Linked DNA regions of Streptomyces liliifuscus. The protein of the gene in region 1 interacts with the protein of each later gene in a pairwise test. Links are inferred from orthologs where the notes say so. Each region holds a gene or a part of one and is shown on either strand. Other genes may lie near its edges.

What was found.
Region 2: the proteins of ftsZ (region 1) and rlmN interact in binary tests that used the Escherichia coli proteins (3 or more experiments, as listed by UniProt). The link is inferred for Streptomyces liliifuscus from one-to-one orthologs.
Region 3: the proteins of ftsZ (region 1) and JEQ17_RS30790 interact in binary tests that used the Escherichia coli proteins (3 or more experiments, as listed by UniProt). The link is inferred for Streptomyces liliifuscus from one-to-one orthologs.

What each region holds. Positions count from the first base shown.
Region 1 is NZ_CP066831.1:7,914,164-7,917,163, reverse strand. The notes cover bases 102-2,947. They hold ftsZ (cell division protein FtsZ), read right to left. Parts: upstream 2,200-2,947; coding sequence 1,003-2,199; downstream 102-1,002. Other genes in these bases: JEQ17_RS34060 (cell division protein FtsQ/DivIB), read right to left, coding at 2,475-2,947; pgeF (peptidoglycan editing factor PgeF), read right to left, coding at 275-1,006; JEQ17_RS34075 (YggS family pyridoxal phosphate-dependent enzyme), read right to left, coding at 102-268. Outside these bases: more of JEQ17_RS34075, read right to left, coding at 1-101; more of JEQ17_RS34060, read right to left, coding at 2,948-3,000. UniProt on the Escherichia coli protein: Essential cell division protein that forms a contractile ring structure (Z ring) at the future cell division site. The regulation of the ring assembly controls the timing and the location of cell division.
Region 2 is NZ_CP066831.1:3,409,017-3,412,037, forward strand. The notes cover bases 139-3,005. They hold rlmN (23S rRNA (adenine(2503)-C(2))-methyltransferase RlmN), read right to left. Parts: upstream 2,192-3,005; coding sequence 1,085-2,191; downstream 139-1,084. Other genes in these bases: JEQ17_RS14270 (thiamine ABC transporter substrate-binding protein), read right to left, coding at 139-840; JEQ17_RS14280 (ATP-grasp domain-containing protein), read right to left, coding at 2,243-3,005. In the rest of the region: more of JEQ17_RS14270, read right to left, coding at 1-138; more of JEQ17_RS14280, read right to left, coding at 3,006-3,021.
Region 3 is NZ_CP066831.1:7,143,217-7,146,157, forward strand. What follows is about bases 115-2,901. They hold JEQ17_RS30790 (rod shape-determining protein), read left to right. Parts: upstream 115-891; coding sequence 892-1,911; downstream 1,912-2,901. Other genes in these bases: mreC (rod shape-determining protein MreC), read left to right, coding at 2,084-2,901. Also shown: more of mreC, read left to right, coding at 2,902-2,941. UniProt on the Escherichia coli protein: Forms membrane-associated dynamic filaments that are essential for cell shape determination. Acts by regulating cell wall synthesis and cell elongation, and thus cell shape.

The DNA.
Region 1 (3,000 bases):
TGTTGGTCTGCAACTGACCGACAAAGTGCCAGGAGAGGGGCAGATCGGAACAGGCCTCGGCCTTGGGCGCCGCGTCCTGGTCACGGTTCTCGGCGACGTGGCGCACACCGAGTTCCGACAGGATCCGCACATCGTCGGCCGGGTAGGTCTTGGTGACCACGATCAGGGTCACTTCTTCGCGCTTGCGCCCGGCGGCCACACAGGCCGCCGCGATACGCTCTTCCACTTTCGCCAGGTTTCCGGCGAGTTGAGCCTTACGGTCCGTCATGCCCCATCAGTCCAGCCACACATAGCCCGCGAGCCGACCGGTGGTGCGGTCGCGGCGGTACGAGAAGTGATCATCGGACTCCAGCGTGCACACCGGCGACTGCTCCCGGTCGCGCACCCCGAGCCGCTCCAGTTGCGCGTGCACCCCCGCGGTCACGTCGACCGCCGGCGTGCCCCAACTCGTCTCGGCGTACGCCGCGGGCTCGACGGCGGCCACTTCGGCGCGCATCGCTTCGGGTACTTCGTAGCAACGGCCGCAGACGGCGGGGCCTGTGCGGGCGATGATCCGCGCGGGGTCCGCGCCCAGCGACTCCATCGCGTCGACCGCCTCGGACACGATCCCGGCGACCATGCCGGGCCGGCCGGCGTGGGCCGCGGCGACCACTCCGGCGACCGGGTCGGCCAGCAGGACCGGGACGCAGTCGGCGGTGAGTACGGCGAGGGCGAGGCCCCGGGTCGCGGTCACCAGGCCGTCGACCGGCGGAGTGGACCGGGGGTCGGTCCACGGCCCGTCGACCTCGGCGACGTCATTGCCGTGCACCTGGTTCATCCAGACCACACGACTGGCGTCGAGCCCCAGGGACTTGGCGGCCCACGCCCGGTTGGTCAGTACGGCAGCGGGGTCGTCACCGACCGCTCCGCCGAGGTTGAGCTCCTCGTACGGAACGGCGCTCACCCCGCCCCACCGGTCGGTGAAGGCGAAGTGCGCGCCGCTCACGGTCTCGCGCTGTCGTATCACTTGAGGAAGTCCGGCACGTCCAGCTCTTCGGCCGCACTGTCGGAGTACGTCCGCGACGGCGGGACCGGCGGGGAGACCGACGGCAGTTCGTTGCTGACCGGCTCCGGAGTGGGCTCCGGGGCCTCCTTCGGCGTGACACTGCCCAGCGAGCCGAAGGACGGGCGACTGTCGCCCGACCGGGCCGGTGTGGGCTCGTCACGCTTGGCGGAGGACGAACCGAGGACGGTGTCCCGCTTGGACGGGGGCTGTCCGCCGTCGAAGCCGGCCGCGATGACGGTGACCCGGACCTCGTCGCCGAGCGCGTCGTCGATGACCGCGCCGAAGATGATGTTGGCCTCGGGGTGCGCGGCCTCGCTCACCAGCTGGGCGGCCTCGTTGATCTCGAACAGGCCGAGGTCGGAGCCGCCGGAGATGGAGAGCAGCACGCCTCGGGCGCCGTCGATGGACGCCTCCAGGAGCGGCGAGGAGATCGCCATCTCGGCCGCGGCCACCGCGCGGTCGTCGCCGCGGGCCGAGCCGATGCCCATGAGCGCCGAACCCGCCTCGGACATCACGGACTTGACGTCGGCGAAGTCGAGGTTGATCAGACCGGGCGTGGTGATGAGGTCGGTGATGCCCTGAACACCGGAGAGCAGGACCTGGTCCGCCGACTTGAAGGCGTCGAGGACCGAGACCTGGCGGTCCGAGATGGACAGCAGCCGGTCGTTCGGGATGACGATGAGGGTGTCGACCTCTTCGCGGAGTTCCGCGATGCCGTCCTCGGCCTGGTTGGCGCGGCGCCGTCCCTCGAAGGTGAACGGACGCGTGACCACGCCGATGGTGAGCGCGCCGAGCGAGCGGGCGATGTTGGCCACGACGGGTGCGCCGCCGGTGCCGGTGCCGCCGCCCTCGCCGGCTGTCACGAAGACCATGTCGGCCCCCTTGAGGACCTCCTCGATCTCCTCGCGGTGGTCCTCCGCCGCCTTGCGGCCGACGGCCGGGTTGGCTCCGGCGCCGAGTCCGCGGGTGAGTTCGCGGCCGACGTCGAGCTTGACGTCGGCGTCGCTCATCAACAGCGCCTGGGCGTCGGTGTTGATGGCGATGAACTCGACACCCTTGAGACCGACCTCGATCATCCGGTTGATGGCATTGACACCACCGCCGCCGACACCGATGACTTTGATGACTGCGAGGTAGTTCTGCGGTGCTGCCACGTCGAAGGCCTCTCGCCTCGAGTTACGTGTCGCCGCCTCGCACGTTCGCGATCCGACGACTGATGCCGAATGGGACGGTCCGAACGCCGACCCGAACCCTAACGCTGAAGTTTAGGGTTACCAGTGTGTCTGTTCCTTGGACTCTTCCGAACAGGACACTAAGTCGACAAGTGGCGCACGTTCAACGAACACGCCGAACCTCCCGTTTTTCTTTTCACCCTATGTGATCAGCCGTAGCGCTGCCCAACCAGGGTGCTGGCCTGCGCGGATGTGCGTCAACTCCCCGATGACGCAGGGGCGGTGGGAACGCTGACATCGAAGTGCCGCGCCTCTGGAGCGGCTTTCATGAGAGCGCTGAGCGTACGGGCCTTGACGCCGCTCTTCTCGCCACTTCCCCACAACACGGTCCGGTTGCCGCTCAACTCCAGCGAGATGGAGTCGTACGAACGGACCTTGACGACCTGGGTGTCACGCGCGACCGCGGCCGGAAGGGAACCCGTGACGCGCACCGCCTCGCGCATCAGCCGGTCGGTCCCGAAGCGGCGCAGGCCCGCGGACCGGGACACCGCCAATTCCAGCGCGGGAACGCCCTTCGGGGCGCGCGAAACCGTGGCATAACGCACGCCCTTGGCGTCCACTTCGACGAACTTTCCGCCCTTTTCGGCAATGAGAACCGGAGTGCGTTCGATCACTTTCAGCCCGATTCCATGGGGCCAGGAACGCACGACGTCAACCGAGTCAATTCGGGGCAATTTCTGGCGCAGTCTCGCCTCAATCACATCGGTGTCGACTGAAATCAAC
Region 2 (3,021 bases), 4.5 Mb from region 1 along the record:
GAGCAGGCCCGCGTACTCGACCTGGCGGAAGCAGGTGCCGTCCGCGACCCCGGTCGGCGCGGTCTTCGGCTTCGGGTCGGCGTAGATGATCTCGGCGGGCGGGGACGAGGCGTACGAGACGACGAGCGGCCGGTCGCCCTTGGCCTTCTTGCCGCCGGCGGACCCGGAGAACTCCACGTTGTAGGCCTGCTCCCAGCCGTCGACCACCTTCACGCCGTTGGCCTTGAGCTTCTTCCAATACCCCTGCCAACCGTCGTCCCCGTACTTCGCGGCAGTCCCCAGCAGGAAGCCGAGACCGGGCGAGGACGTCGAGGCGTTCTCGGTGACGAGCAGGTTCTTGTACTCGGGCTTGATCAGGTCGTCGAAGGACGTCGGCGGGGCCAGCTTGTGCTTGCTGAAGTAGGCCTTGTCGTAGTTGACGCAGATGTCACCGGAGTCGATGGGCGTGACACGGTGCTTGTCCTGGTCGACCCGGTACTGCGGCAGGATGAGTTCCGAGCCCTTGGCCTCGTACGACTGGAAGAGCCCGTTGTCGAGTGCCCGCGACAGCAGTGTGTTGTCGACGCCGAAGAAGACGTCGCCCTGCGGGTTGTCCTTGGTGAGGATGGCCTTGTTGACGGCCGTACCGGCGTCGCCGTCCTTGAGGACCCTGACCTTGTAACCGGACTCCTTCTCGAACTCCTTCAGTACGGCCTTGGTGTACGCGAAGGAGTCGTGGCTGACGAGGGTCACGGTCTTGGAACCGGAGCCCTCGTCGCCGGAGTCGGACGAACCGCACGCGGTGAGCGCGGCGAGGCCGATTCCCACGGCCACGGCCGTGAACTTCCTGGTGGTGCTCACTGAATTCCTCCTGGGGTGACCAGGAAGAGACGCGGCCCTGCCCGGGACCTCGGTCGGATCCCGGGCAGGGCGCAACAGCTTGAGTAGTGACCGAACTTCCTACCCAGAATGACCTGGGCAAGGTTCAGAGGGTCTGCGGGCTGTCCCGCACTCTCAGCGCTGTGGCGCTCCCCTGTCGGAATATGAAGATGTGACGGGCGATGTGCTTACGGAGCCACACTACCTCCCGGCCACCGGCCGAAACCTACCGCTCGGTCGCCGCGAGCTGTCCGCAGGCCCCGTCGATCTCCTGGCCACGGGTGTCCCGGACGGTGACGGGCACGCCATGGGCGGCGATCGCCTCGACGAACGCCTTCTCGTCCTCGGGCCGCGAGGCGGTCCACTTGGAGCCGGGGGTCGGGTTCAGCGGAATCAGGTTCACATGCACGGGCTTGCCCTTGAGCAGCCGCCCGAGCCGGTCACCGCGCCACGCCTGGTCGTTGATGTCCCGGATGAGCGCGTACTCGATGGAGAGCCTGCGCCCCGACTTGGCCGCGTACTCCCAGCCGGCGTCCAGCACTTCCCGCACCTTCCACCGCGTGTTCACGGGTACGAGCGTGTCGCGCAGCTCGTCGTCCGGTGCGTGCAGGGAGATGGCGAGGCGGCACTTGAAGCCCTCGTCGGCGAACCGGTTGATGGCGGGGACCAGACCCACCGTGGAGACGGTGATCCCCCGCTGCGACAGCCCGAGCCCGTCCGGCTCGGGGTCGGTGAGGGCCCGGATGGACTGGACGACCCGCTTGTAGTTGGCCAGCGGCTCGCCCATGCCCATGAAGACGATGTTGCTGAGCCGGGCCGGCCCACCGGGAATCTCGCCGTCCCGCAGCGCCCGCATCCCGTCCACGATCTGGTGGACGATCTCGGCGCTGGACAGATTCCGGTCGAGACCGGCCTGCCCGGTCGCACAGAACGGGCAGTTCATCCCGCAGCCCGCCTGCGAGCTGATGCACATGGTGACCCGGTCCGGGTAGCGCATCAGCACGGACTCGACGAGCGTGCCGTCGAAGAGCCGCCAGAGGGTCTTGCGGGTGGTGTTCTCATCGGTGGAGAGATGCCGCACGACCGTCATCAGCTCGGGAAGCAGCGCCTCCTGCAGCTTGGCGCGCGATCCCGCGGGGATGTCGGTCCACTGCTCCGGGTCGTGCGCGTACCGCGCGAAGTAGTGCTGCGACAGCTGCTTGGCACGAAACGGCTTCTCACCGACCGCGGCAACCGCCTCTTTACGCTCGGCAGGCGTGAGATCGGCAAGGTGCCGCGGCGGCTTCTTGGCTCCGCGGGGGGCAACGAAAGTAAGTTCTCCGGGCTTAGGCATGGCTGTACCAGTGTCGCAGATCGATTCGTGTGACTTGTGCCCCCGGCGGTCTCAGCCGCGGGGCTGGGCATCCAGGAAGCGGTGGACCGATTCCGTCATGCTCGCCACGAAGGAGTCACGGGTCCGGTCGGGGACCAGGTCCAGGGACAGATACGGGTTGAGGTCCTCCAGCTCGACGAGGAGCAGCGCGCCTTCCCTGGTGCGGCAGGCGTCCACGCGCTGGATGCCGTGGTCGAGGGTGTTCCAGTCGATGAAGCGCCGGGCGAAGGCCAGGTCGGCGTCCGTGGGCTCGTAGGACTCGAGGACCCAGCGCCGCTCGGGATCGGGGGCGTGAAGGGCGTACTGGAAGGCGTCGTCGACGTAGTAGAAGGACACTTCGTAGCGGAAGTCGATGCGCGGCTGGACCAGGATGTCGCCGTAGGCGAGGCCGTCGAGCTGTTCGCGGGGCACGAAGGCCAGGCCTATGGAGTCCGCGCCCACCTTCGGCTTGACCGCGTACTGGCCGGTCTCGGGCAGCAGGTGCAGGTCCTCGGGCCGGTCGACGGTCGGGATGACCGGGTGTCCTGCTGTGGTCAGATTCAGCAGGTACTGCTTGCCGGCCATGTCACCGCGGCCGGTCAACGGGTTGTAGACCCGCGTGCCGCCCGCCTTGGCCCGCTCCCGGAAGGCGTCGTACTCCCGCTGGTAGTGCAGCACGGGCCCGCTGTTGCGGACCACGACCACGTCGAAGGCGTCCATCAGCGCGGCGGCGTCCAGCGGGTGGCACAGGGCGACATCGAAGTCGTCGCGCAGTCGGGAGGTCAGGAAGATGTCCTCGTCGCAGTAGCGCC
Region 3 (2,941 bases), 770 kb from region 1 along the record:
TTGGGCCCAAGCCCGGCATCCCAAGGCTCAGAACCCCGGGCCCAGCAAGCCCGGGCCCAGCAAGCCCGAGCCCGGCAGGCCCAGGCCGCTGGGCCGGCAAGCCCGAGCCCGGACTCAGCCTGCGGGGCTCAGCGAGCCGAGGCGCGACATCCCGGGCCCAGCGCCCGGACCCAGAGCCCAAGCCCGGCATCCCAAGCCCAGCAAGCCCAGACCCAGTACCCGGGCCCCGCGAGCCCAGCCCCAGCCTCCGAGGCTCAGCAAGCCCAGACTCAGCACCCGGGCCCCCGAGGCTCAGTGGGCCCAAGCCCGGCACCCCCAGGCTCAGCAAGCCCAGACTCAGCACCCGGGCCCCCGAGGCTCAGTGGGCCCAAGCCCGGCACCCCCAGGCCCAGCAAGCCCAAGCCCCGCAGCCCAGTCTCAGCAATCTCGGGTCCAAGCAAGCCCAGCCCAGTAGTCCAGGCCCAGCAAGCCCGGGCTAAGCTCCGGCTTCCCAGGTCCAGCAAACCGAAGCCCCGCATCCCAGACCCCGCCGCCCCGCCCCGTCACCCGTTGTTCAGTCCGCACCCACCCGTTCGTCCCGTCGGGAACCCGCTTCACCAGGAATCTTCTGATGTCATGTCAGGCACCTGGGCTTCTGACCTGGGAGCGGCGCACAATGGCTGCTGTCGGTTGGCATATGCGTGGCGATCGAGGGAACGCGTTCCCCCGATGGACCGTCTCCAGAAGCGGGGCGGCACGTCATCTGGTCACAATGGCGAAGACCCTCGCGCGGTGTTCGTGCAGGCGAGACTACGATGGAAGCCTTCACGTCACAGCGCTCACCCTCGCCGACCTAAAAAGCCATCAAAAGCTCCACTTGGGAAGGCCAGACGAATCCTGATGGGGAACTCAATGTCGTTCATCGGCCGTGACATGGCTGTCGACCTCGGGACCGCCAACACGCTGGTGTACGTCAGGGGTCGCGGGATCGTACTCAACGAGCCGTCCGTCGTCGCGATCAACACCAACACCGGTGGCATCCTCGCGGTCGGCGCGGAAGCGAAGAAGATGATCGGGCGGACGCCGGGCAACATCGTTGCCGTGCGCCCGCTGAAGGACGGTGTCATCGCCGACTTCGAGATCACCGAGCGCATGCTCCGCTACTTCATCCTGAAGATCCACAAGCGGCGCTATCTCGCCCGTCCTCGCGTCGTCGTCTGTGTGCCCTCGGGCATCACGGGCGTCGAGCGCCGTGCCGTCATCGAGGCGTCGTCCCAGGCCGGCGCCCGCCAGGTGCACATCATCGAGGAGCCCATGGCCGCGGCCATCGGCTCCGGCCTGCCGGTCCACGAGGCCACGGGCAACATGGTGGTGGACATCGGCGGCGGCACCACGGAGGTCGCGGTCATCTCGCTCGGCGGAATCGTCACGGCACAGTCCATCCGTGTCGCCGGCGACGAGCTGGACAACGCGATCATCCAGCACATCAAGAAGGAGTACTCGCTCCTTCTCGGTGAGCGGACGGCCGAGCAGATCAAGATCACGATCGGTTCCGCGTACGACCTCGACAATGACGAACACACCGAAATCCGCGGCCGGGACCTGGTCTCCGGCCTCCCGAAGACCGTAGTCATCTCGGCCGCCGAAGTCCGCAAGGCGATCGAGGAGCCCGTCAACGCCATCGTGGACGCGGTCAAGACCACCCTCGACAAGTGCCCGCCGGAGCTGTCCGGCGACGTCATGGACCGCGGGATCGTGCTCACCGGTGGTGGCGCCCTGCTGCGCGGTCTCGACGAGCGGCTGCGTCGCGAGACCGGCATGCCGATCCATATCGCGGAGGATCCGCTCGACAGCGTGGCGCTCGGCTCCGGCAAGTGCGTCGAGGAGTTCGAGGCGCTCCAGCAGGTTCTGGACGCCCAGCCGCGCAGATGAAGTAACTCTTCGATTCCGCCGTACGGGATGATCCCTTCTCGTACGGCGGATCGTTGATATTCAGGCATAAGCTCCCCCATAACGCCGCCCCGCGGGTCCGCGCTCCGGGTACTCCGGGGATCTTCCGGGTGAGCCATACACGTATTCGACGAGGAAGGCACGGCCGCCGCACGTGAGGGACACACGAGAGAGCCGGCTGCTCTTGGTGCTGCTGATCGCCATCGCGTTCGCTTTGATCACGGTGGACATCCGCGGTGGCAAGGATTCGCCGGTCGACGGTGCCCGGCAGGCCGCCGCCACGGTCTTCGGCCCGATCGAGGACGGGGTGTCCTCCGCGGTCGACCCCGTCGGCAACGCGATCGAGGCCGTGAAGGGATCCGGCGGCCGCCACGACCGCATCGCCCAACTGGAGCGCGACAACGCCGCGTTGAAGGCGAAGCTGGGCAGCGACGACCGTAACCGCAGCCGCCTCAAACAGCTCGACAAGGTCCTCAAGACGGCCGGCGCCGGGCAGTACGGCATCAAGGGCGCCGAGGTCATCGCCATAGGAGCGGCCCAGGGCTTCTCCTGGACCGTGACCATCGACGTCGGCGCGAACGACGGCATCAAGCGCGACATGACCGTCCTGAACGGAGACGGGCTGGTCGGGCGCGTCACCACCGTGGGGCCCAGCACCGCCACCGTGCTGCTCGCCAACGACCCCGACTTCACGGTCGGCACGCGCATGGAGGCCACCGACGAGCTGGGCTTCGCCTCCGGCCAGGGGGACCGCCCGCTGCGCGTGGAGCTGCTCAACGGCAAGGCCAAGATCAGGAAGGGTGACCGGCTGGTCACCTTCGGATCCCAGGCCGACCGGCCGTTCGTGCCCGGTGTCCCCGTCGGCATCGTGTCCCGCGTCGACCCCTCCGGCGGCGACCTGACCCGCACGCTCTACGTCACGCCGTACGTGTCCTTCACCAAGCTCGACATCGTCGGCGTCGTCGTCCAGGCCCCGCGCAAGGACCCACGTGACGACGTGCTGCCGCCCAAA